DNA from 3 places in the Bradyrhizobium brasilense genome. Region 3 is predicted to be linked to each of the others. Evidence: predicted binding sites of a transcription regulator. Region 3 holds the regulator's gene; each other region holds the start of a gene.
What was found. Region 3 encodes PhoB, which activates phosphate uptake and scavenging genes when phosphate is short. Its sites were predicted from a motif close to TGTCATNNANCTGTCAT; they were not measured.

Region 1: phnF (phosphonate metabolism transcriptional regulator PhnF) is a predicted target of PhoB. The motif match lies at 2,328-2,344, and genes of this name have one in related genera.
Region 2: QA635_RS25320 (acetoacetate decarboxylase) is a predicted target of PhoB. The motif match lies at 6,039-6,055, and genes of this name have one in related genera.

The regions. Positions count from the first base shown of each region.
Region 1 covers NZ_CP121669.1:6,635,761-6,643,246, forward strand. The annotation lists gene QA635_RS30985 (alpha-D-ribose 1-methylphosphonate 5-phosphate C-P-lyase PhnJ) at 1-66, opposite strand, end outside; gene QA635_RS30990 (carbon-phosphorus lyase complex subunit) at 63-1,166, opposite strand; gene phnH (phosphonate C-P lyase system protein PhnH) at 1,170-1,778, opposite strand; gene phnG (phosphonate C-P lyase system protein PhnG) at 1,783-2,244, opposite strand; gene phnF (phosphonate metabolism transcriptional regulator PhnF) at 2,373-3,098, shown strand; gene phnE (phosphonate ABC transporter, permease protein PhnE) at 3,265-4,113, opposite strand; gene phnE (phosphonate ABC transporter, permease protein PhnE) at 4,110-4,994, opposite strand; gene phnD (phosphonate ABC transporter substrate-binding protein) at 5,078-6,010, opposite strand; gene phnC (phosphonate ABC transporter ATP-binding protein) at 6,090-6,905, opposite strand; gene QA635_RS31030 (transferase hexapeptide repeat family protein) at 7,117-7,486, shown strand, end outside.
Region 2 covers NZ_CP121669.1:5,355,125-5,362,610, forward strand. The annotation lists gene QA635_RS25300 (acetyl-CoA C-acyltransferase) at 1-973, shown strand, start outside; gene QA635_RS25305 (MFS transporter) at 1,215-2,519, shown strand; gene QA635_RS25310 (carbohydrate porin) at 2,547-3,863, opposite strand; gene QA635_RS25315 (transporter) at 3,912-4,931, opposite strand; gene QA635_RS25320 (acetoacetate decarboxylase) at 5,074-5,856, opposite strand; gene QA635_RS25325 (patatin-like phospholipase family protein) at 6,098-7,261, shown strand; gene QA635_RS25330 (acyl-CoA carboxylase subunit beta) at 7,371-7,486, opposite strand, start outside.
Region 3 covers NZ_CP121669.1:1,094,561-1,102,046, forward strand. The annotation lists gene pstB (phosphate ABC transporter ATP-binding protein PstB) at 1-814, shown strand, start outside; gene phoU (phosphate signaling complex protein PhoU) at 920-1,636, shown strand; gene phoB (phosphate regulon transcriptional regulator PhoB) at 1,782-2,492, shown strand; gene QA635_RS04940 (GcrA family cell cycle regulator) at 2,734-3,246, opposite strand; gene QA635_RS04945 (aspartate aminotransferase family protein) at 3,735-4,943, shown strand; gene argF (ornithine carbamoyltransferase) at 4,943-5,869, shown strand; gene QA635_RS04955 (Hsp33 family molecular chaperone) at 6,082-7,083, shown strand; gene apaG (Co2+/Mg2+ efflux protein ApaG) at 7,195-7,486, opposite strand, start outside.

The DNA.
Region 1 (7,486 bases), 3.4 Mb from region 3:
CGCGCGGCGGATCATCCGCTTGGTCTGCTCGTCGAGATAGGCGAAGTTGTACGTCGGCGCGTTCATTCCGCGGCCTCCTGCAGTTCGAGGGCCTGATTGGCCTCGGCGAATTCCTGCCGCAGCTTGCGCAAGAGACCGAGCTCGGACTGGAAGTCGACATAGTGCGGCAACTTGAGATGCTCGACGAAGCCGGTCGACTGGACATTGTCGGAGTGCGACATCACGAACTCCTCGTCCTGTGCCGGCGCCGCCGCCTCCTCGCCGAGCTCGCGTGCACGCAGCGCGCGATCGACCAGCGCCATCGACATCGTCTTGCGCTCGCTCTGCCCGAAGGCGAGGCCATAGCCGCGGGTGAAGCACGGCGCCTCGGTCGTCGAGCCCTTGAACTGGTTGACCATCTGGCACTCGGTCAATTCGATCGAGCCGAGCGGCACGGCAAAGCCCGCGTCCTCGGCGAAGAACTCGACCTCGACCTCGCCGAAGCGGATCTCGCCGGCGAACGGGTGATTGCGGCCGTAGCCGCGCTGCGTCGAGTAGCCGAGCGCGAGCAGGAAGCCCTCGTCGCCGCGCGCCAGATTCTGCAGCCGCAAATCGCGGTCGGCCGGAAAGCTCAGCGGCTCGCGCGTGAGGTCGCCGACCGGCGTGTCGCTATCTGCCTGCGGCGAGGATTCGATCAGGCCATCGCGGCCGAGAATGTCGGTCACCCGCGGCGTGGCGGCCTGCGAGGCGTCCGCGGTCGCCGGCTGCTCCGGCACAAAGCCTTCCGCGAGCTGCGGATCGAGCAGGCGATGGGTGTAGTCGAAGGTCGGCCCCAGGATCTGGCCGCCTGGAACGTCCTTGAAGGTCGAGGAGATCCGCCGCCGCACCTGCATCTCGCCGGTGTTGACCGGCTCGGTGGCGCCAAAGCGCGGCAGCGTGGCGCGGAAGGCGCGGACCAGGAAGATCGCCTCGATCATGTCGCCGCGCGCCTGCTTGATCGCGAGCGCCGCGAGCTCGCGATCGTAGAGCGAACCTTCGGTCATCACGCGATCGACACCAAGCGCGAGCTGCTCGGAAATCTGTGCCAGCGTCACCTCAGGCACCTCGCGGTCGCCGCGCCGCTCATGCGCGAGCAGCCGATGGGCGTTCTCGATGGCGCGCTCGCCTCCCTTGACGGCTACATACATCGCTCACACTCCGCTTGCGATCAGCCGCGTGGTGCGCGGGATCGCCACAATGGCATCGTCATGGACCAGTACGACATCGATGCCGCGCGGGAACAGGGCTTCGTTGATCGCAAGCCGCTGGAACAGGTCGCGCGGCTTGATCATCGCCTGCAGCACGGCGCTGCCGTCGATGCCGGGTCCTTTCAGCTCGAAGGCCGGCCCCTGCGACAGGCTGTCGACCTGCAGGATCAGTGTGGTCGACCGGTCAGGATATTCGCTGCTGCCGAATGCGAAGCGATCGAACGCCGGCAGGCTCGCGGCATCGCCGATCAAAGCGAAGCTCGCGATCGAGGAATCGGTGATCACCGGCGCGCTGGCGTGAAACTTCAGCCAGCGGGCGACGTCCGGCGTTGCCGACATCGCGGCGTCGAGCCAGATCGGTGTGTCGTGATCGAACAGCGTCAGCGCGATCGCGGCCGAGCCGCGCATCATGCCGGCCGGCGTTCCGACGTCAGCGGCGACGCGCTGCACGCTGCCCGGGCGCGCCATCGCATCCATCACGGAACGGAAAGTCGACTGCGCCGACAGCACCTTGTCGGCAAAGCCCGCGGGCATTTCGGCAATCGTCGTCATTGCATCATCCCTCACCGCGCACCATCGTGTAGAAATCAACCCGCGTCGCCGCGGTCTCAGCGGCCTTGCGGCCGCGTTCGGCGTTCATGGCGACGCGCAGCGGCGCAATCACCTTGGCCTCCACCTCGCCGGACAGTTCCGCCGACTGCACCATGGCGTCGCACAGCGCGATCATCTGCGCCTTCCGCGCGTCGCGGCCGAGCGTGTAGCCGAAGCCGACCTCGCCGGTCGCAAGCCGCACCGCCGCGCGCGACACCGTCGCCTCGCCGAGATTGAACGGCGCACCGTCGCCGCCGATCCGCCCACGCAGCATCACAAGGCCGTTTTCCGGCTCGCGCAGGTTCTCATGCGCGGGCAGCGCGATCGCCGCCAGCCTGCCTGCGATGTCCGTAGCGGCGGCGTGCGCCAGCACCGTCATCGCGGCCTTGCGCTGGGCCTGTTTGCTGTTTGGTCCGGTCGAACTCATGGTCGAACTCATGGGCAAACCTTTGGGCAACCTTGCTTGCATCAAGTTGTCTATGATACTAGACAACTTGATAGCGGAGCGCCATGACTGTTTCGTGACAAACCAAAGATTTCTGGTATCACCGCGCCATGAGCATGCAGGAAAGTTCCGGCGTCGCCTTGTGGCGGCAGGTCGCCGACGGCATCGAGCGCGGCATCGCTGACGGTCGCTTCGCCGCCGGCGAAAAGCTGCCCGGCGAGATGGAGATCGCCGAGACGTACCGGGTCAACCGCCACACCGTGCGGCGGGCGCTCGCCGCATTGGCCGAGCGCGGCCTGGTGCGCGCGGAACGCGGCAGCGGCACCTATGTCGAAGCCCAGCGCCTCGCCTATCCCTTGCGCTCACGCACGCGGTTTTCCGAGATCGTCGGCGCCGGCGGCCACGAGCCGCGCGGCCAGCTGATCGATGCGAGCAGCGACACCGCCAATCGCGAGATCGCGCGCGAGCTCGGCCTGAAGATCGGTGCGCCGCTGATCCGGATCGAAGCGGTGCGGCTCGCCGACCGGACGCCGATCTGCGTCTCCACCACCTGGCTGTCGGCCGAGCGGTTTCCCGATGCCGGCAGCGTGTTCGCCAACGTCCGCTCGATGACGAAGCTGCTCGGGCATTACGGCGTCAAGGACTACCACCGCGCCTCGACCCGGATCACCGCGGCGATCGTCGATGCGACCGACGCCGCGCGGCTCGACCTGCCGCTGGGACGGCCGGTGCTGGTGGTCGACGCCACCGACGTCGACATGCTGGACCAGCCGCTGGTGACCAAGCGCTCGCGCTTCGCCGCCGAGCGCGTGGAGTTTCTGGTCGAGAACGGTTGATCTTTCTCTGCTCCCTCGCCCCGCTCTTGCGGGGAGAGGGTCGGGGTGAGGGGCTGTCTCCGCGAATCCTGGAAGCTGTGAGTACGCCGAGAGTCCCCTCACCCGGAATTTGCGCTACGCGAAAACTCCGGCCTCTCCCCGCGCGCGGGGAGAGGCGAAAGAGAAGCTACACCACCGCCCTTTGCCCGATGATGGCAAAGCGCAGCTTGCTCGAGATGAAGTCGATCGCGGCAACCGCGATCAGGATCATCAGGATCAGGAACGACACCTTCTGCCATTCCAGCACGCGGATCTGTTCGGCAAGCTGCAAGCCGATGCCGCCCGCGCCGACGATGCCGATGATGGTGGCCGAGCGGGTATTCGACTCGATGAAGTAGAGCACCTGCCCGGCGATCACGGGCAACACCTGCGGCAGCAGGCCGAAGCGGATCTCGTGCAGCGCGTTGCCGCCGGACGCGCGGATGCCCTCGACCTGCTTGCGATCTGCGGCCTCGATCGCCTCGGAGAACAGCTTTCCGAACGCGCCGAAGTCCGACACCATGATCGCCAGCACGCCGGCAAACGGGCCGAGGCCGACGACGTTGATCCAGACCAGCGCCCAGATCAGCGTATCGACGCCGCGGATCGAATCCAGGAAGCGGCGCACCGGAAAGCGGATCAGGTTCGAGGGGATGATGTTGCGCGCCGCCAGCAGGCTGACCGGGAGCGCCAAAACCGCGGCAAGCGTGGTGCCGAGCACCGCGATCGACAGCGTCTCGCCGAGCGCCTGCATGTAGAGCGGGAACGACGAGCCCGGATTCGGCGGGAGCATCAGCATGGTGATCCAGCCGAGCTGGCCGAGGCCCGCGATCAGCCTGGACGGCGAGAAATCGAGATCAACCAATCCGAACACGAAGATCGCGAGCGCCGCCACGATCATGGCCGGCATCGCCAACCGTGCCGATGCGGGACGTTCGAAGACGCCGGGGTACTTCGCGCGCAGTTCCGCGGTGTCCGGCCTCGGCATCTGGCTCATCGACGGGTCTCCTTGCCGAACAGCCGGCCGCGCAGCCAGCCGGTCGAGATGTCGATGATGAAGACGGTGACGATGATGGTGATGAGGATGGCGCTGACGTCGGAATAGTAGAACTTGCGGATCGCGACCACCAGCTCCTGGCCGATGCCGCCGGCGCCGACGAAGCCCATCACCGACGCCTCGCGGACGTTGATCTCGAAGCGCAGCAGCGCATAGCTGGCATAGCCGGCCGAGACCTGCGGCAGCACGGCAAAGCGCATGCAGGACAGCCAGCTCGCGCCGGTGGAGCGGATGCCCTCGACCGGCTTCATGTCGGCATTCTCGACGATCTCGGCGAACAGCTTGCCGAGCGCCCCGGTGGTGTGGATCGCGATCGCCAGCACGCCGGCCATCGGCCCGAGGCCGAACGCGATCACGAAGATCAGCGCGAACACGATGCCGGGGACGGTGCGGGCGAATTCCAGCAGGCGGCGGATCGTGAAACGTACCCACGGGCCGGGCGAGGTATTCTGGGCCGCGAAGAAATTGAGTGCGAAGGCGAGCACCGCACCCGTCAGCGTGCCGACATAGCTGATCAGGATCGTCTCGCCGAGCATCTTCAGCCACTTATGCCAACCCCAGAACCATTCGGCGGGATCGGTCCAGACCCGCGCGCCGGAATCCAGCGTCAGGATGCGATCGAAATAGCTGACGAAATTGCCGAAATAGGTGAACAGCGTGCGCAGGTTCACTTCCGCGCCGAACGCCGCGATCACCAGCACCGCACAGAATGCCGCCGTCGCCAGCGCGGCCTTCAACCGCTTGCGTGCGACGGACTTGCGGTAGGCGTCCTCCAGCGTCGCCAGTTGCTGCGCTGGAAGAATGGATACGGCGGTCGCCATCGACGCGTGCCAGTCCGGTTCGGAGTTGAGTGGAGAGAAAGGGCCGGGCTATACGCCCGGCCCTCGTGACGTCAGGCGTGCGATCAGCTCGCCTTCTTGCGCAAACCGTCGACGAACTTGATCAGCTCGATGGTGCCGTCCCAATCCTTGGTGGTGGCGGGATGGAAGCCCTTCTTCTGACCGTCCGACAGACGGTCGAAGGCGGCCTTGTCCTTGGTCGGCGCGTCGAAGAAGGCCTTTGCGATCGCAGCCTTCAGGTCCTCCGGAAGATCGGTGTTGTACGCATAGGGGCCGTTGATGATCAGCGCCGACTTGTGGATGATGCGGAAATCATCCTTCTTCATCGCCGAGCCGTCGGCATTCTTCAGCATGCCCTTGGTCAGCATCTGGGCGAGCGTGGAATCGTCCTCGTTGGTCCACTGGTTGGCGGCCACATCAACGGTTCCCTGCGACAGCGCCAGGACGGCGTTCTCGTGGCTGCCGGTGAACACGACCTTGCCGAAAAAGCCTTCGGCGTTCGCGATGCCCATCTTGTTGAGTTCGAAGCGCGGCACGTTGTTGCCGGACGTCGAGTTCGGATCGACCAGGCCGAGATTCTTGCCTTTCAGGTCCTCGACGGTCTTGTACGGGCTCGACGCCTTGACGAAGAACACCGAGTAATAGCCGGTCGAACCGTCGGCGTTCATATCGTTGGCGAACGCGTCGGTCTTGACGCCGGTCAGGCGCGCGCGCGAGAACGAGGCCGAGCCGTAGCTGGCGATCTGGATGTTGCCGGCGCGCTGGCCTTCGATGACGGCCGCGTAGTCGTTGGCGATGCGCAGTGTGACCTTCACGCCGAGCTCCTTCGACAGATACGCCACGAACGGCGTCCAGCGCTCGGTGACGCCGGAGGCGTTTTCGGCCGGCACCACCGCGAAGGTGAGCTCCGGATACTTTGCCTTCCAGTCCTGCGCGGAGGCCGAACCGGCAAATGCCAGCGCGGCGGCGCCAGCCAGAATGATGCGACGAGTGAACATGACTACCCCTCTTTTGTTGTAGTTGCACCTGTTGGCCGGGCAAAATGCCCGGCCTCCCAGATTGAAAAATGCGCGACGCTCAGGCCGCGGCTGCGGTGCCGAGTGCCGGCGCAGTTGCACCGTCGGGCGCGGGCAGCGGTGCTGCGCCGATGACGTCATTGGCCTCGAGGTCATAGAGCTCGCGGGCGATATGGTCGGTGAGCGCCGCGGGTGCGCCATCGAACACCACGCGACCCGCGGCCATGCCGACCAGGCGGTCGCAATAGGTCCGCGCCAGGTCGAGCGAGTGCAGATTGCAAAGCACCGTGATGCCGAAATGCTTGTTGATGCGCAGCAGCGCGTCCATCACGATCTTGGTGTTGCGCGGATCGAGCGAGGCGATCGGCTCGTCGGCGAGAATGATGTCGGGCTCCTGCACCAGCGCGCGCGCGATCGCGACGCGTTGCTGCTGGCCGCCGGAGAGCTGGTCGGCGCGCTGTGCCGCGAGCTGGGCAATGTCGAATTGCTCGAGCGCCGACAGCGCCAGCGCCCTGTCCTGCTCCGGCCAGACCTGCGCCAGCGAGCGCCATGACGGAATCTGGGCCAGCCGGCCCATCAGCACATTGGTCAGCACATCAAGGCGGCCGACCAGATTGAACTGCTGGAAGATCATCGCCGAGCGCGCGCGCCACCGCCGCAGTTCCTTGCCGCGCAACGCGGTGACGTCGGTGCCTTCGAACAGGATACGGCCGGAGGTCGGATCGGCGAGACGGTTGATCATCCGCAGCAGCGTCGACTTGCCGGCACCCGAGCGGCCGATCACGCCGACAAAGCTGCCCGGCGCGATCGAAAAGGACGCGTTGTCGACTGCGGCTTTCGTGCCGAAACGGCACGTCAAACCTTCCACCACCAGCATGTAATGCTCCAACCGCGCCTCGTTGGGCCATCGCTATCCCCGGCGTTTTACAGTTATGTGACGACAGCGCTGCGGTGCGGCGATCGTCCACACCCCTCCCTTGTCGCTCCCTTGCCGTCATCGCAACGTCATGATGTTGTCATCAAGCATCCCGATGACGAGCGCGCATCCCCCGGAAGCCCAAGATTCTTGAAGATTTGCGGAGGCCCTGATGGCCGGAAAAACACTCTCGGTTGTGCCGACCGTCGACCCGACCGCGTCGGTCCGTGAGAGCAAGCTCGGCAAATATACCGAGGTCGGCGCGCGCACGATCCTGCTTGAAGTCAGCATGGATGACTATTCCTACGTCGTGAACGACAGCCAGATCACCTACACCTCGATCGGCAAGTTTTGCTCGATCGCGGCGATGACTCGCATCAACCCCGGCAACCACCCGATGCATCGCGCGACTCAAGCGCATTTCACCTACCGCGCCAGCGCGTATTTCCCCGGAGAGAGCGACGACACCGACTTCTTCAACTGGCGACGTGCGCATCACGTGCATATCGGCCATGACGTCTGGATCGGGCACGGTGCGATCC
Region 2 (7,486 bases), 4.3 Mb from region 3:
CGGCGCCAGGCTGCCGGACGCCACCGGCGCCACCACCGTCAACAAGGTCTGCGGCTCCGGCATGAAGGCGACCATGCTGGCCCACGACATCATCAAGGCCGGCTCGGCCGAGATCGTGCTGTCCGGCGGCATGGAGAGCATGAGCAATGCGCCGTATCTGTTGCAGAAGGCGCGCAGCGGCTATCGCGCCGGCCACGACCGCATCATCGATCACATGATGATGGACGGGCTCGAGGACGCCTATGAGACCGGTCGCTCGATGGGCGATTTCGGCGAGGCGACCGCGGAGGCCTATCAGTTCACCCGCGCCGACCAGGACGCGTTCGCGATGGAGACGTTGAGCCGCGCCCGCAAGGCGGTCGAGGGCGGCGCCTTCAAGGCCGAGATCGCGCCGATCACGCTCGCCGAGAAGGTCGGCCCGCGCATCGTCGCCAATGACGAGCACCCGCTGAAGGTCGATCCGGCAAAAATCCCCGGCCTGAAGCCGGCATTCCGAGCGGGCGGCACCATCACGCCGGCCGCCTCATCGGCCAATGCCGACGGCGCCGCAGCACTGATCCTCAGCCGGCGCTCGCTCGCCGATCGCGATGGACTGCCCGTTCTCGCCGAGATCAAGGGCCACGCCACCCACAGCCAGGAGCCGCAGTGGTTCACGACAGCGCCGATCCCGGCGATCAGAAAACTGCTCGACAAGGTCGGCTGGAGCGTCGGCGATGTCGACCTGTTCGAGATCAACGAGGCGTTTGCGGTGGTCGCGATGGCGGCGCAGCGCGACCTCGGCATTCCCAGGGACAGGCTGAACATCAACGGCGGCGCCTGCGCGCTCGGCCATCCGATCGGCGCCACCGGCGCGCGGCTGATCGTGACGCTGCTGCACGCGCTGGAGGCGCAGAACCTGAAGCGCGGCGTTGCCGCGCTGTGCATCGGCGGCGGCGAAGCCACCGCGATCGCGGTCGAGCGGGTCGCGCACTGATCCGGTATGCCGTCATTGCGAGCGAAGCGAAGCAATCCATCTCTTTTCACAAACCGAACGATGGATTGCTTCGTCGCTTCGCTCCTCGCAATGACGGTTAGTTATGAAAGGCGTCCATGAGGCAGCACGACGGCCTGGCGCCTGAGTCCGAAAACGAGGGAACTATGTCATTTTAGCCATGGCTCCCCCGTGCCATATTGCGCATCACGCAAAGCTTTCACCGCAATCGATCCGGAACACAATGATCTCGAACTGGCTTGCTTCCGCCCTCGCCCGCCGCAACATCCATTACGGCTGGGTGATGGTGGCCGTGACTTTCCTTGCCGCGCTGATCTCCGCCGGCACCGTCGGCGCGCCCGGCGTGTTCATCGTGCCCCTGCAGAAGGAGTTCGGCTGGTCCACCGCCGAGATTTCCTCCGCGCTGTCGATCCGCTTCATCCTGTTCGGGCTGATGGCGCCGTTTGCCGCCGCGCTGATGAACCGCTACGGCCTGCGCAACGTGACGCTGGCGGCGCAGCTGATCGTGGTCTCCGGTCTATTGGCCTCGCTCGCCATGACCCAGGTCTGGCAGCTCATCCTGCTATGGGGTGTCGTGATCGGGATCGGCACCGGGATGACCGCGCTGGTGCTCGGCGCGACCATCGCGGCGCGCTGGTTCGTGGCGCGGCGCGGCCTCGTGGTCGGCATCCTCACCGCAAGCGTCGCGACGGGCCAACTCGCCTTCCTGCCGCTGCTTGCGACACTGACCGAGCGCTACGGCTGGCGTGTCGCGCTTGGGCTGGTCTGCGTCATGCTCGGCGTCGCCGCCTTTGCCGTGCTGATGGTGATGCGCGACCGGCCGAGCGACGTCGGCCTGCGTCCGTTCGGCGACGAGGGCACCGCGCCGCTTCCCGCGCCGCCGCCGGCCAATGCGCCGATCGTGGCCGCCGCGCTCGGCACGCTGCGCGATTCCGCGAAGTCGTCGGTGTTCTGGATCCTGTTCGCGACCTTCTTCGTCTGCGGCGCCTCGACCAACGGCCTGGTGCAAGTCCACCTGATCCCGATGTGCCTCGACTACGGCATCCCGCAGGTGCAGGCGGCAAGCCTGCTCGCCGCGATGGGGATCTTCGATTTCTTCGGCACCATCGTCTCGGGCTGGCTGTCGGACCGCTACGACAACCGCTATCTGCTGTTCTGGTATTACGGCCTGCGCGGGCTGTCGCTGCTGTTCCTGCCGTTCTCCGACTTCACGTTCTACGGGCTGTCGCTGTTCGCGATGTTCTATGGCCTCGACTGGATCGCGACGGTGCCGCCGACGGTGCGCCTCACCGCGCAGCGCTTCGGCGCCGAGCGCGCCAATCTGGTGTTCGGGTGGATCTTCGCCGGCCACCAGCTCGGCGCAGGCGCCGCCGCGTTCGGCGCCGGACTGTCGCGCACGATCTATCAAAGTTACCTGCCGGCGTTCTTCATTGCCGGTGCGCTGTGCATCTTTGCCGCGCTGATCGCGCTGGCGATCGCGCGGCCGCAGCCGAAATCGGTGGCGGAGCCGAAGCCGGTCGCGGCCTGAGGTCGCTTCCCGCGCGACGTGCGCCGGTCAGTACGACAGGATGGTGCGCATCCCGAACACCACGCTGTCCTTGATCCGATGCGTTTGCGTCGGATCGTTGGGATCGACGGCGCCGCCGCCGGGATGGGCGATGTATTGAAACATCGGCTGCATGGTGAAATTCGGGTTCACCACGTGCTGGTAGGTGATCTCGAGAATCGCCTCGTAGTCGCGGATCGGATACGGCGTGCCCGTGAAGATCTGGGTGTCGCGGTCGAGCGCACGCGCGGCGTCCGAAATCCTGGCATAGATCGCGGCGATGCCGAACCGATCGTCCGGATAGGTCTCGCTGAAGCCGGTGAACAGGAAGCCGCCGTCGACATAGGTGCTGATCAGGTTGCGGTCCGATGGGCTAACCGAGGCGCGCATGAAGAACGCGACGCCCTTGTCAGCGTCCGGCCTGGCGCGCGCAAGCAGTTGCTCATAGACCATGAAGATGCCGTTGTCCCGCCGCAGCCATCGCGTGTCGCCGGAGCTGTCGGGATCGGCGAGCGACAGCCCGTCGGCCGAGAAGCGCTGGTCGGCGAACGAGCCCATGTGATACCAGGCGCCGCCGGTGATGGTCGCGGGCAGCCGGCTCTCGCCGATCTCGAACTTGTATTTGAGCTGGCCGATCCACCACGGCGGATCGTTGACCCGGAAATTGAGCCCGTGGGCGTTCAATATCTGCGGATCGTCGGTCCCCTGCGGCGGCGAAGCCGAGCCGTCGAACAGTGCCAGATAGGCGGTGATGCGGTCGGACAGATTGGCCTTGATCCGGATGCCGGGCACCGCGAGTGGCGGCGACGGCCCGCCGGCCGGCAGAATGGTGCCGACAATGCCGGGCCAGCCGAGCGCCGAATTGATGAAGATGTCGTCGTACTGGCTGTCGATGAACTCGACGTCCGAGCCCTGCTGGCCGACGCGCACCGAGAGTTTGCCGCCGAGCAGCTTCTGCTCGATCCAGAATTCATAGAGCCGCGTCGCCGGCAGCGACTCGACACCGGATACCAGGAACAGGTTGCCGACATAGCTCCGCGACAGCCCGTCGCCGTGAATCTGGTACATGTTGGCGTGGAAGGTCGCGCCGGTCCAGCCCACCGCCTTCTCGAGGTCGATGGTGGTGCCGAGATCGAGACGGCCGGTATAGGCCGCGCCGTTGCTGACGCCGCCGGAGACGTTGGAAAACCCCTCACCGATATAGGTCAGGCTGAACTGGTAGCCGGCTTCCTCGAGCGCAGCCCGCGCATCCGCAATCCGGTCGGCGACGGGCTTGTCCTCCGCATGCGCCGGCGCGCCGAGCGCGAGGGCCGCGGCCACCAACATCGCGCGGGAAAGAACTCTGCACATCGGGAATGCCGCGGTGCGCTCGCGCTATTTGACGATGCCGAGCCGCCGCATCAGCAGATAAGCCAGCAGCGCCGACCCGGCCAACAGGCCTGCGGCCACCAGAAATCCGCTGTCGACATCGGTCAGCGGCAATCCCTTGGTGTTCATGCCGAAGATGCCGGTGACGAGCGTCGGCGGCAGCAGCATCATGGTGACGACGGACAATGCGTGGAGATGCTTGTTGCTCTCCTCCTCGAGCTTGAAGCGCAGCTCCTCCTCGAGCAGGCGGCTGCGCTCGTGCAGTTCGACGATGTCGTGGTCGAGACCGTCGAGCCGCTGCGCGAGCTTGCCGGCCTGCAGCCGCAGCGCCGGGCTGAGATCGTCGGTGTTCTTCTGCTCGAGCCGGTGAAACAGCACGCGCAGGCCGGCGAGCTGGCGATGCAGTCGCACACAGGTGCGGCGCATCCGGCTCAGATTCTTGCGCAGCTCCGATCCGGTATCCTCGGCGAGCACCCGCTCCTCGATCGCATCGATATCGGTGCCGATCTTGTCCGCCATGCGGTCCATGGTGTCGGCGATCTCGTCGACGATCTTCTCCAGCAGCGCCGCGACGCTGCCGACGCGATGGCCGCCCTCGAGCACGCGGCGCGTCGCATCGGCGGAGCACAGCGCTTGATGGCGGCCGCTGACCAGGAGGCGTTCGGTCATCGCAAAGCGGAGAAAGCCGGTCTCCCGGGTGGCGGCGTCGACATCCCGCACCAGATCGGAAAACACGCCGTAGACGCAATTGTCGACGACGTGGATCTGCTGGAAATTGTCATTCGACAGCAAGAGGTCCCGCGCCAGCTGCGGGATGTGCATGTTGGCGAGCCATGCCCGGGTGCGAACGTCGGTCAGGTTGAAGTGCAGCCACAGCCTTCCGTCATGGCTCGGCTCGATCGGCGCATCGATCGGAAGTGCCTCGGCACGGCCGTCGTGATGCAGGCGGAACACCCAGACCAGACCAGGGACGGCCTCGCGGGTCAGCAGCGACCCGACCGGAGCGGGAGGTGGATCAGCCAGCATGGCCCGCCCCCAAGGCAATCGATAACGCAACCGCGCGAAATGACATGTTCAAGACCTCGCCCACGCGCAACGCTGAGCAAGCGCGTCCCTTCGACGCAACATAGGAGGACGCGCCTGTTACAGTTTTATGTCAGCGACCGCCCTACTCCGCGGCCAGGCCGGTCGGCGCCGCCTCCGCAGCCTCCTTGTTGTAGTCATGCACGACGCGGCCGAACGGCAGCGTCAGATCGGCGAGGAAGTGGTGCGCGCCGACGACACGCTTGACCGGGAAATCGGCGACCGGTGCATTGACATGCGGCACCAGGTGAAGCCGGCCGGGTCCGATCCAGGAGCCCTTGACGACGATGTCGGTCAAGTTGATCGCGACCAGCTGGCAGACCTCGAGATGGCCGTCGACGCCGGGGATCATCTTCAGATTAACTTGCGTCTTCGACAGCGTCGCGCGGGTGACGTCGCCATTGCCCGCCATGCTCTCGTGCTTGTAGCCCATCGTGCCCATCGCAACGAGCTGGCCGGCATATTCCAGCGTGCCGGTCAGCGTGTCCTTGACGATCTCGAGCTTGGGATGAGCGTACTTCTTCGGAAAGCCCCAGATCTCGCGGCCGGCCGCGATCGGCGGATCATCGTCGAGATACATCTGGCAGACGAAGTTGACCTCTTCGCCATGCAGGCGCGCGGGGATCACGAGGCCGGACTCGGTGTAGCTGCCGAAGCCGGAGCTGTCGGGCATCTTGATCCATTCGTAATGCACGATCGCCTGCTCGATCGGCTCCAGCGGCTCGGGCAGGCCGGCGCGGATCAACTCCGGATCGGTCTCATAGGTGATGACGAGAAATTCGCGATCGATGAAGCGATACGGACCGGCGGGATAGCTCGGGCCGGCGGCCGGCATCGACGGAAGCTTGAGCAGATCTTCCCTGCGCATCGCAATAACCCCCTGTTTGAAAAGTTTGCGCGGAAGCTAGCGGCCGAGATTGACAGCGATGTGAGGAATTTCCGTCAGGCGCATGACCGCTGTTACGCTTGCGTGACCCGCGTCGCGCTGCTGGGGCCAATGCTAACCATGCAGGCGGGCATGCCGGATGCGCCGTGCGCGGGCGCCGCAATTGTCATCACGGCGTCATCGGCGCGCTGAATTCTCGCCGCGAATTTCTGGAGTGTCTGATATGGACGCGCGAACCCCGCATTTCGACGACATCGATCACGCGACGCCGGGCTGGCGTCCGGAAGGCTGCGATCGTGTGGCCCTGGTCCTGCAGGGCGGCGGCGCACTCGGTGCCTATCAGGCCGGCGTCTATCAGGCGCTGCATGAATCCAACATCGAGCCCGACTGGGTGTGCGGCGTCTCGATCGGCGCGATCAACTCGGCGATCATCGCCGGCAATCCGCCCGAAAAGCGGCTGGAACGGCTGCACACGTTCTGGGATCGCATCACCAGCCGCAAGATCTGGCACTACACCCCGGACGGCGACATCTTCCGCAAGGCGCGCAATTTCACCAGCTCATGGCTGACGACGACGCTCGGACAACCCGGCTTCTTCACCCCGCACCAGACCAATCCGTGGTTCAGCCAGGCCGGCGCGCGCACCGCCACCAGCTACTACGACACCACGCCGCTGCGCGAGTCCTTGCTCGAGCTGGTCGATTTCGACCGCATCAATTCCAAGAAGATACGCTTCGCGGTCGGCGCAGTGAACGTGCTCTCCGGCAACTTCATCTATTTCGACAATGCCCATGACGAGATCATCCCCGAGCACATCATGGCGAGCGGCGCGCTGCCGCCGGCGCTGCCGATGGTGAAGGTCGGCACCGATCATTTCTGGGACGGCGGCATCGTGTCCAACACGCCGCTGCAGCATCTGCTCGACCAGGAAGACAACATGAACTCGCTGGTGTTCCAGGTCGACCTGTTCTCGGCGCGCGGCGCGCTGCCGCGGGACATCCAGGACGTGATGGCCCGGCACAAGGACATCATGTATTCGTCGCGCACCCGCTACAACACCGACGTCTATCGCAAGACCTACAATCTGCGCACCGCCCTGCACAATGCGCTGGGAAAGATCCCCGACGATCAGCTGTCGGACGAGGAGCGCCAGCTCAAGAAGGCAAACGCCCGGCTGCCGGGCATCACGCTATTGCAGCTGATCTATCAGCAGAAGGCCTATGAGGGCGACGCCAAGGATCACGAATTCTCCGGCACCTCGATGCGCGAGCATTGGGTAAGCGGGCACGAGGACACCAAGCGCTCGTTGAAGCGGCGCGAATGGATCAAGATGCCCGAGAACGGCATGGGCATCGTGATCCACGACGTGCATCGGGAAGCCGAGTAGACAAGGTCGTCATTGCCGGGCTTGACCCGGCAATCCATCCCGCTTCGAATGACTCATTCGATGGATGCGCGGGTCAAGCCCGCGCATGACGCGTTGAGGTCGAGGAGCCTTACGGCCGCGTCGACATGTTGCTCGGCGGCCCGGCCTTGCGGACCGGTTCGGCGAGGCGCGCGAACTCGCAGAGCAGCGAGCGCGTCTTGCGCGGGTCGATCACCTCCTCGACCC
Region 3 (7,486 bases):
CGAGCTTTCCGTCTCCACGACTGCCGCAGGCCACATTCCGCAGGTTCCGCTGCCGGAAGCGCCGCCGAAAGTCACGGTGCGCAATCTCAACTTCTATTACGGCGAGCACCACGCGCTGAAGAACATCAACCTGACGCTCGGCACCAACCGCGTCACGGCGTTCATCGGCCCGTCCGGCTGCGGCAAGTCGACCCTGCTGCGCATCTTCAACCGGATGTACGACCTGTATCCGGGCCAACGCGCGGTCGGCCAGCTGATGCTGGACCAGACCAACATTCTCGACCCCAAGCTCGACCTCAACTTGCTGCGCGCGCGGGTCGGCATGGTGTTCCAGAAGCCGACGCCGTTCCCGATGACGATCTACGAGAACATCGCCTTCGGCATCCGCCTCTACGAGAAGATCTCGAAGTCCGAGATGGACGACCGGGTCGAGAAGGCGCTGCGCGGCGGCGCGCTGTGGAACGAGGTCAAGGACAAGCTGAACGCCTCCGGCCTGTCGCTCTCCGGCGGCCAGCAGCAGCGCCTGTGCATCGCGCGCACCGTGGCGGTGCGCCCCGAGGTGATCCTGTTCGACGAGCCGTGCTCGGCGCTCGACCCGATCTCGACCGCCAAGGTCGAGGAACTGATCCAGGAGCTCTCCGAGGACTACACGATCGCGATCGTCACCCACAACATGCAGCAGGCGGCGCGCGTCTCCGACAAGACCGCCTTCATGTATCTCGGCGAGCTGATCGAGTTCGACGACACCAACAAGATCTTCACCTCACCGAGCGATCGGCGCACCCAGGACTACATCACCGGCCGGTTCGGTTGACCGGCGCATGATCCGGAAAAGTGGAAACCGGTTTCCGATCAGGTCATGCTAAAATTCAGGACACGAAACCATGATCCCCGGGATCATGGTTGAGGGAGACAAGCGATGGCTTCTGAACATACCGCCAAGGCATTCGACAGCGACCTGCAGGAGTTGACCCGCCTGGTCGCCGAGATGGGCGGCCTGGTCGAACGGATGATTACCGAGTCGGTCGACGCGCTGATCCGTCGCGACGTCGCGCTCGGCAAGCGCGTGGTCGCCGCCGACATCGAGATCGACAATCTGCAGCGCAACATCGAAGAGCGCGCGGTGCTGACGATCGCGCGCCGCCAGCCAATGGCGATCGACCTGCGTGAGATCGTCAGCGCGATGCGCGTCGCCACCGATCTCGAGCGGATCGGCGACCTCGCCAAGAACATGGGCAAGCGCGTCGCGGCGCTGGAGAGCGATTTCCAGCCGCTGAAGCTGATCCGCGGCCTCGAGCACATGACCGACCTCGTGCTGTCGCAGGTCAAGTCGGTGCTCGACGCCTATGCCGCGCACGACCTGCCGGCGGCGATGAACGTCTGGAAGGGCGACGAGGAGGTCGATGCGATCTGCACCTCGCTGTTCCGCGAACTGCTCACCTACATGATGGAAGATCCGCGCAACATCTCGTTCTGCATCCATCTGATGTTCTGCGCCAAGAACATCGAGCGGATCGGCGATCACGCCACCAATATCGCCGAGACCGTGTTCTACATGATCGAGGGCCAGCAGATCACCGACAAGCGCCCGAAGGGCGACATGACCACTTTTGCCACCACGGTGCCGGGCAACTGAGGCATGATCGGCAAGCACGGAACCGGCAAGAGCGAAACTGGATGATCCTCGCGACAAATCGTTTCCGCGGGGACTATGCTCAAGGAAGTAAGCGTTTCGGTTTGCGTCTGGGCAACGGATCACCACAGAGAAAGAACTTAAACCGATGAGCGCACGCATTCTGGTAGTCGAAGACGAGGAAGCGCTGACGACGCTGTTGCGCTACAATCTCGATGCGGAAGGCTACGATGTCGAGACGGTGGGGCGCGGCGACGATGCGGATACAAGGCTGAAGGAGCGCGTTCCCGACCTCGTGGTGCTGGACTGGATGCTGCCGGGCCTGTCCGGCATCGAACTGTGCCGCCGCCTGCGGGCGCGGCCCGAGACCAAGCAGCTTCCGATCATCATGCTGACCGCGCGCGGCGAGGAAAGCGAGCGCGTGCGCGGGCTTGCCACCGGCGCGGACGATTACATCGTCAAGCCGTTCTCGGTGCCGGAGCTGCTGGCGCGGGTGAAGGGCCTGTTGCGCCGCGCCAGCCCGGAGCGGCTTGCGACCGTGCTGACCTACGGCGACATCGAGCTCGACCGCGAGAAGCGCCGCGTGGCGCGCTCGGGCCGTCCGATCGATCTCGGGCCGACCGAGTATCGCCTGCTCGAATTCTTCCTCGAGCATCCCGGCCGCGTGTTCAGCCGCGAGCAACTGCTCGACAGCGTCTGGGGCCGCGACATCTACATCGATGAGCGTACCGTCGACGTGCATATCGGCCGCCTGCGCAAGCTGCTCAATCCGGGCCGCGAGCAGGATCCGATCCGCACCGTGCGCGGCGCCGGCTACGCGCTCGACGACCGCTTTGCCAAGGCCGAGCCGCAGCCGTAACGGCCATGCGGCATTCATAAACCGCAACACGGCGTCGTCCCGGCGAAAGCCGGGACCCATACGCCGCGGCCAGCGCAATCGGCACGCGGCCAGACGGCTTTCTAACAACACGCATTAGTGGTTATGGGTCCCGGCTTTCGCCGGGACGACGCCGGTGATGTAATGGGCTACGCATCACACAAAAAAATCCCCGCTTTCGCGGGGATTTGTTTTTGAGGTCTTCCGTCGTTTTCCCGAGTGCTCACTTGATCTGCGGTTTCGCCGACGGCCGGCGGCGATCGGCGGCGGGCTGGTAGGCGACGCGCGAGTGATGCGCGCAATAGGGCAGGCCGGCGAGCGCCTTTCCGCCGCAGAAGAAGAATTCCGGGCTCGAGGGATCGCCGACCGGCCAGTGACAGGTGGCCTCGTTGAGCTCGAGCAGCGACAGCCGCTGGCTCATCGGCACCACATTGTCGTAGGAGATCGGATCGGGCTCCATCTCGACCTCGAAGGCGTGCGCCAGCGCGGTGTTGCCCCGCGAAACCGGACGCGTCACCCGCATCATGTGCTGGGCCGGGCGGGCCTTGCGCTGACGCGGCGCGGCCGTGGAGGGTGCCTTGGCGCGGCCGGAGAGGCCGAGCCGATGCACTTTGCCGATCACGGCGTTTCGCGTCACATTGCCAAGTTCCGCCGCGATCTGGCTGGCCGACAGGCCGGACTCCCAGAGCTTCTTCAGCTGCTCGACGCGATCGTCGGACCAGGTCAATACAGTCATCGCATTCTTCCCTTCGCGTAGCGCCGGCCAATCATTGGAGCGGCGCTGCGAGCCAATCTGGACAAATATCCCTGCGGCCAGAATCCCTTAGCCCTCGCCGGGCACGGTGTTGCGCCCGAACGTTTACGCGAGACACAAAGGCTACTTAGAGGGTCCAGTACCGCCGCACGAGATGTCGTACCCGACAGGCCAAACGCTACAATATGGCGTGACTCTGGCGCAAGAGTCCGCGGTCGTGCGTCCACATGTTCCCGCACAGTTAAGCATCGCGATGAGGCTTTTCCACCGCACCGGAATGCTCCGGATTGCGCTCGTTTCGCATTGCAGGAAGGCCACTTCGTGGCGATTGACACCTACCGACCGCAGCATAGAATGCCCGCCACGTGCCGCCCGCAAAGGCGGCCGTTTTGTTTTCCGAAGCTGGCCGTTGCTGCGCTGGCGTCAAGGCGCAGCGGCAATTGTCGGCTTAAAAACCGTCAGTGAACGCCATGACCAACGCTGCCACGTCGCATCTGCTCCCCGTCTTCGCCAGGGTCGATCTCGGCTTCGAGCGCGGCGAGGGCGCCTGGCTGATCGCAACCAACGGCGACCGCTATCTCGATTTCACCTCGGGCGTCGCGGTCAACGCGCTCGGGCATGCGCATCCGCATCTGGTCAAGGCGCTGCAGGAACAGGCGACCAAGCTCTGGCACATGTCGAACCTGTTCAAGAGCCCGGACGGCGAGGCGCTTGCCGCGCGGCTGTGCGAGCAGAGCTTTGCCGACTTCGTGTTCTTCTGCAATTCCGGCGCCGAAGCGATGGAGGGCGTGATCAAGCTGGTCCGCCACTATCACTTCTCCAAGGGCCATGGCGAGCGCTACCGCATCATCACCTTCGAGGGCGCCTTCCACGGCCGCACGCTGGGCACGCTGGCGGCGACCGGCTCGGCGAAATATCTCGAAGGCTTCGGCCCGCCGATGGACGGCTTCGACCAGGTGCCGCATGGCGACATCGAGGCGGTGAAGAAGGCGATCGGCCCGCACACCGCCGGCATCCTGATCGAGCCGGTGCAGGGCGAGGGCGGCGTGCGCTCCGCGCCGCAGGCGTTTTTCAAGGCGCTGCGCGCGCTGTGCGACGAGCACGGCCTGCTGCTCGCCTTCGACGAGGTGCAGACCGGCATGGGCCGCACCGGCGAGCTGTTCGCCTACAAGCGCACCGGCGTCACGCCGGATGTGATGTCGCTGGCCAAGGCGCTCGGCGGCGGTTTCCCGATCGGCGCGGTGCTGGCGACCGCGCAGGCTGCGGCCGGCATGGCGCCCGGCTCGCACGGCTCGACCTTCGGCGGCAATCCGCTCGCGGTCGCCGCCGCCAATGCCGTGCTCGACGTCATGCTGAAACCCGGCTTCTTCGAGCATGTGCAGAAGATGTCGCTGCTGCTCAAGCAGAAGCTCGCTTCCGTCGTCGACCGCTATCCCGGCGTGCTGTCGGAGGTGCGCGGCGAGGGGCTGTTGATCGGCGTCAAGGCGGTGGTGCCGTCGGGCGACCTGATCGCAGCGCTGCGCAACGAGAAGCTGCTCACTGTCGGCGCCGGCGACAATGTGGTGCGGTTCCTGGCGCCGCTGATCGTGACCGAGGCCGAGATCGACCAGTCGATCACCGCGCTCGAGCGCGCCTGCTCTGTGCTGTCGGCGGCGCAGCCGAAGAAGGCGGCTGGATAATGAGCAAGCCGGTCCGTCACTTCCTCGATATCAACGAGCTGCCGCTCGGCGAGCTGCGCAACATGCTGTCCGCCGGAGCCGCCATGAAGGCGAAGCTGAAGGCGCATGAGAAGGGCAGGAAGCCGCTCGAAGGCAAGACGCTGGCGATGATCTTCGAGCGCCCGTCGACCCGCACAAGGGTGTCGTTCGACGTCGGCATGCGCCAGCTCGGCGGTGAATCCATCATGCTGACCGGTGCCGAGATGCAGCTCGGCCGCGGCGAGACCATCGCCGACACCGCGCGCGTGCTGTCGCGCTATGTCGATGCGATCATGATCCGCATCCTCAACCATGACGCGCTGCTCGAGCTCGCGGCGCACGCCACCGTTCCCGTCATCAACGGCCTGACCCGGCGTTCGCATCCCTGCCAGGTGATGGCCGACCTCATGACTTATGAGGAAAATCGCGGCTCGATCGAGGGCAAGATCGTGGCCTGGACCGGCGACGACAACAACGTGCTGGCCTCTTGGGCGCATGCCGCCGAGCGGTTCAAGTTCCAGCTCAATGTCGCGACCCCGCCGGAGCTCTCGCCGAAAAAGCCGATGCGCGACTGGATCAAGGCGACCGGCGCGCGGATCATGCTCGGCACCGATCCGGAAGCCGCCGTGCGCGGCGCCGACTGCGTCGTCACCGACACCTGGGTGTCGATGGGCGACAAGGAGGGCGAGCACCGCCACAACGTGCTGCGGCCCTATCAGGTCAATGCCAAGCTGATGTCGCTCGCCAAGCCGGACGCACTGTTCATGCACTGCCTGCCCGCGCATCGCGGCGAGGAGGTCACCGACGAGGTGATCGACGGGCCGCAATCCGTGGTGTTCGACGAGGCGGAAAACCGCCTGCATGCGCAGAAGGGCATTCTGGCCTGGTGTTTCGACGCGGTCGCGTAACGCCCATTCAATGCCGTCGTCCCGGCCTTGAGCCGGGACCCATACGCCGCGGCCCGTGAAAAAGGCACAAGGGGAGACGCCTTGTGTCATGACAGAGTCTTGTGGTTATGGGTCCCTGCTTTCGCAGGGACGACGGAGATGTCCGCCTCGACGGAGATATCCGCGTTAGTGAACCCCTTTATTTCATGGTCCGAGACCCCAGATAGAGCGCCATGGTTTCACAATCCCCCGACATCAAAATCACGCCCGAGGCGCCGGTTCGCGCGCCCTCAGCGGTTCCGGTCGATGATGCCGTGCTGGCCTTCGAGGTCGGCGCGCTGGACCTGCGCGGCCGGCTGACCCGGCTCGGCCCCGCGCTCGACGAGATCCTGCACAAGCACGATTATCCGCCCGCGGTCGGCAAGCTGCTCGGCGAGGCGATCGTGCTCACCACGCTGCTCGGCTCGTCGGTCAAGTTCGAGGGCCGCTTCATCCTGCAGACCCGGACCGAAGGTCCGGTCTCGCTCCTGATTGTCGATTTCCAGGCGCCCGACCGGCTGCGCGCCTATGCGCGCTACGACGCATCGCGCCTCAAGAATGGCCAGAGTTCGGGCGAGCTGCTCGGCAAGGGCCACCTTGCGATGACCATCGATCAGGGCTCTAACACCAGCCGCTACCAGGGACTGGTCGCGCTCGACGGCGGCGGCCTGGAAGAGGCGGCCCACGAATATTTCCTGCGCTCGGAGCAGATTCCGACGCGGGTGCGGCTTGCGGTCGGCGAGGAGATGCGCGGCGGCGAAGGCGGCAAGCTGCGCTGGCGCGCCGGCGGCATCCTGCTGCAATTCCTGCCCAAGGCGCCCGAGCGCGCCAAGCAGGCCGATCTGCATCCCGGCGATGCGCCGGAAGGCACGGCCACGCATAGCGTGCCGGACGATGACGCCTGGGTCGAGGGCCAGTCGCTGATCTCGACCGTCGAGGACGTCGAGCTGATCGATCCCGACCTGTCCGGCGAGCGGCTGCTCTATCGCCTGTTCCACGAACGCGGCGTACGCGTCTTCAACCCGCAAACGCTGCGCGCGCAGTGCTCCTGCTCGCGCGATGCGGTGTCGTCGATGCTGAAGAGCTTTGCGCCGAACGACCGCGCCGAGATGGTCAAGGACGGCAAGGTCGTCGTGACCTGCGAGTTCTGCTCGTCGGTGTATGAATTCACGCCGCAGGAAGCCGGCGTGGAGTAACAGGCGACCTTCGTCATGGCCGGGCTCGACCCGGCCATCCATCATGGCAAAAGCGTTTTTGAAGCGATGGATCGCCGGGTCAAGCCCGGCGATGACGTGCATTGCTGCGCGTCAGTTCAGCACCCTTTTCCCGCCCGGGCTCGGGCTGTCCAGCGAGAATGTCGGCACGTCGATGTCGAAGCGCTCGCCGGCTTCGGTGACCATCTGATAGCTGCCGGTCATGAATCCGGAGGCGGTCGGCAGCGGCACGCCGCTCGTGTATTCGAAGCGTTCGCCGGGCGCGAGCACCGGCTGCTCGCCGACCACGCCCTCGCCGCGCACCTCCTGGCGGCGGCCGGTGGCGTCGGTGATGATCCAGTGCCGCGTCCGCAGCTGCACCGTTTCCGGGCCCGAATTGACGATC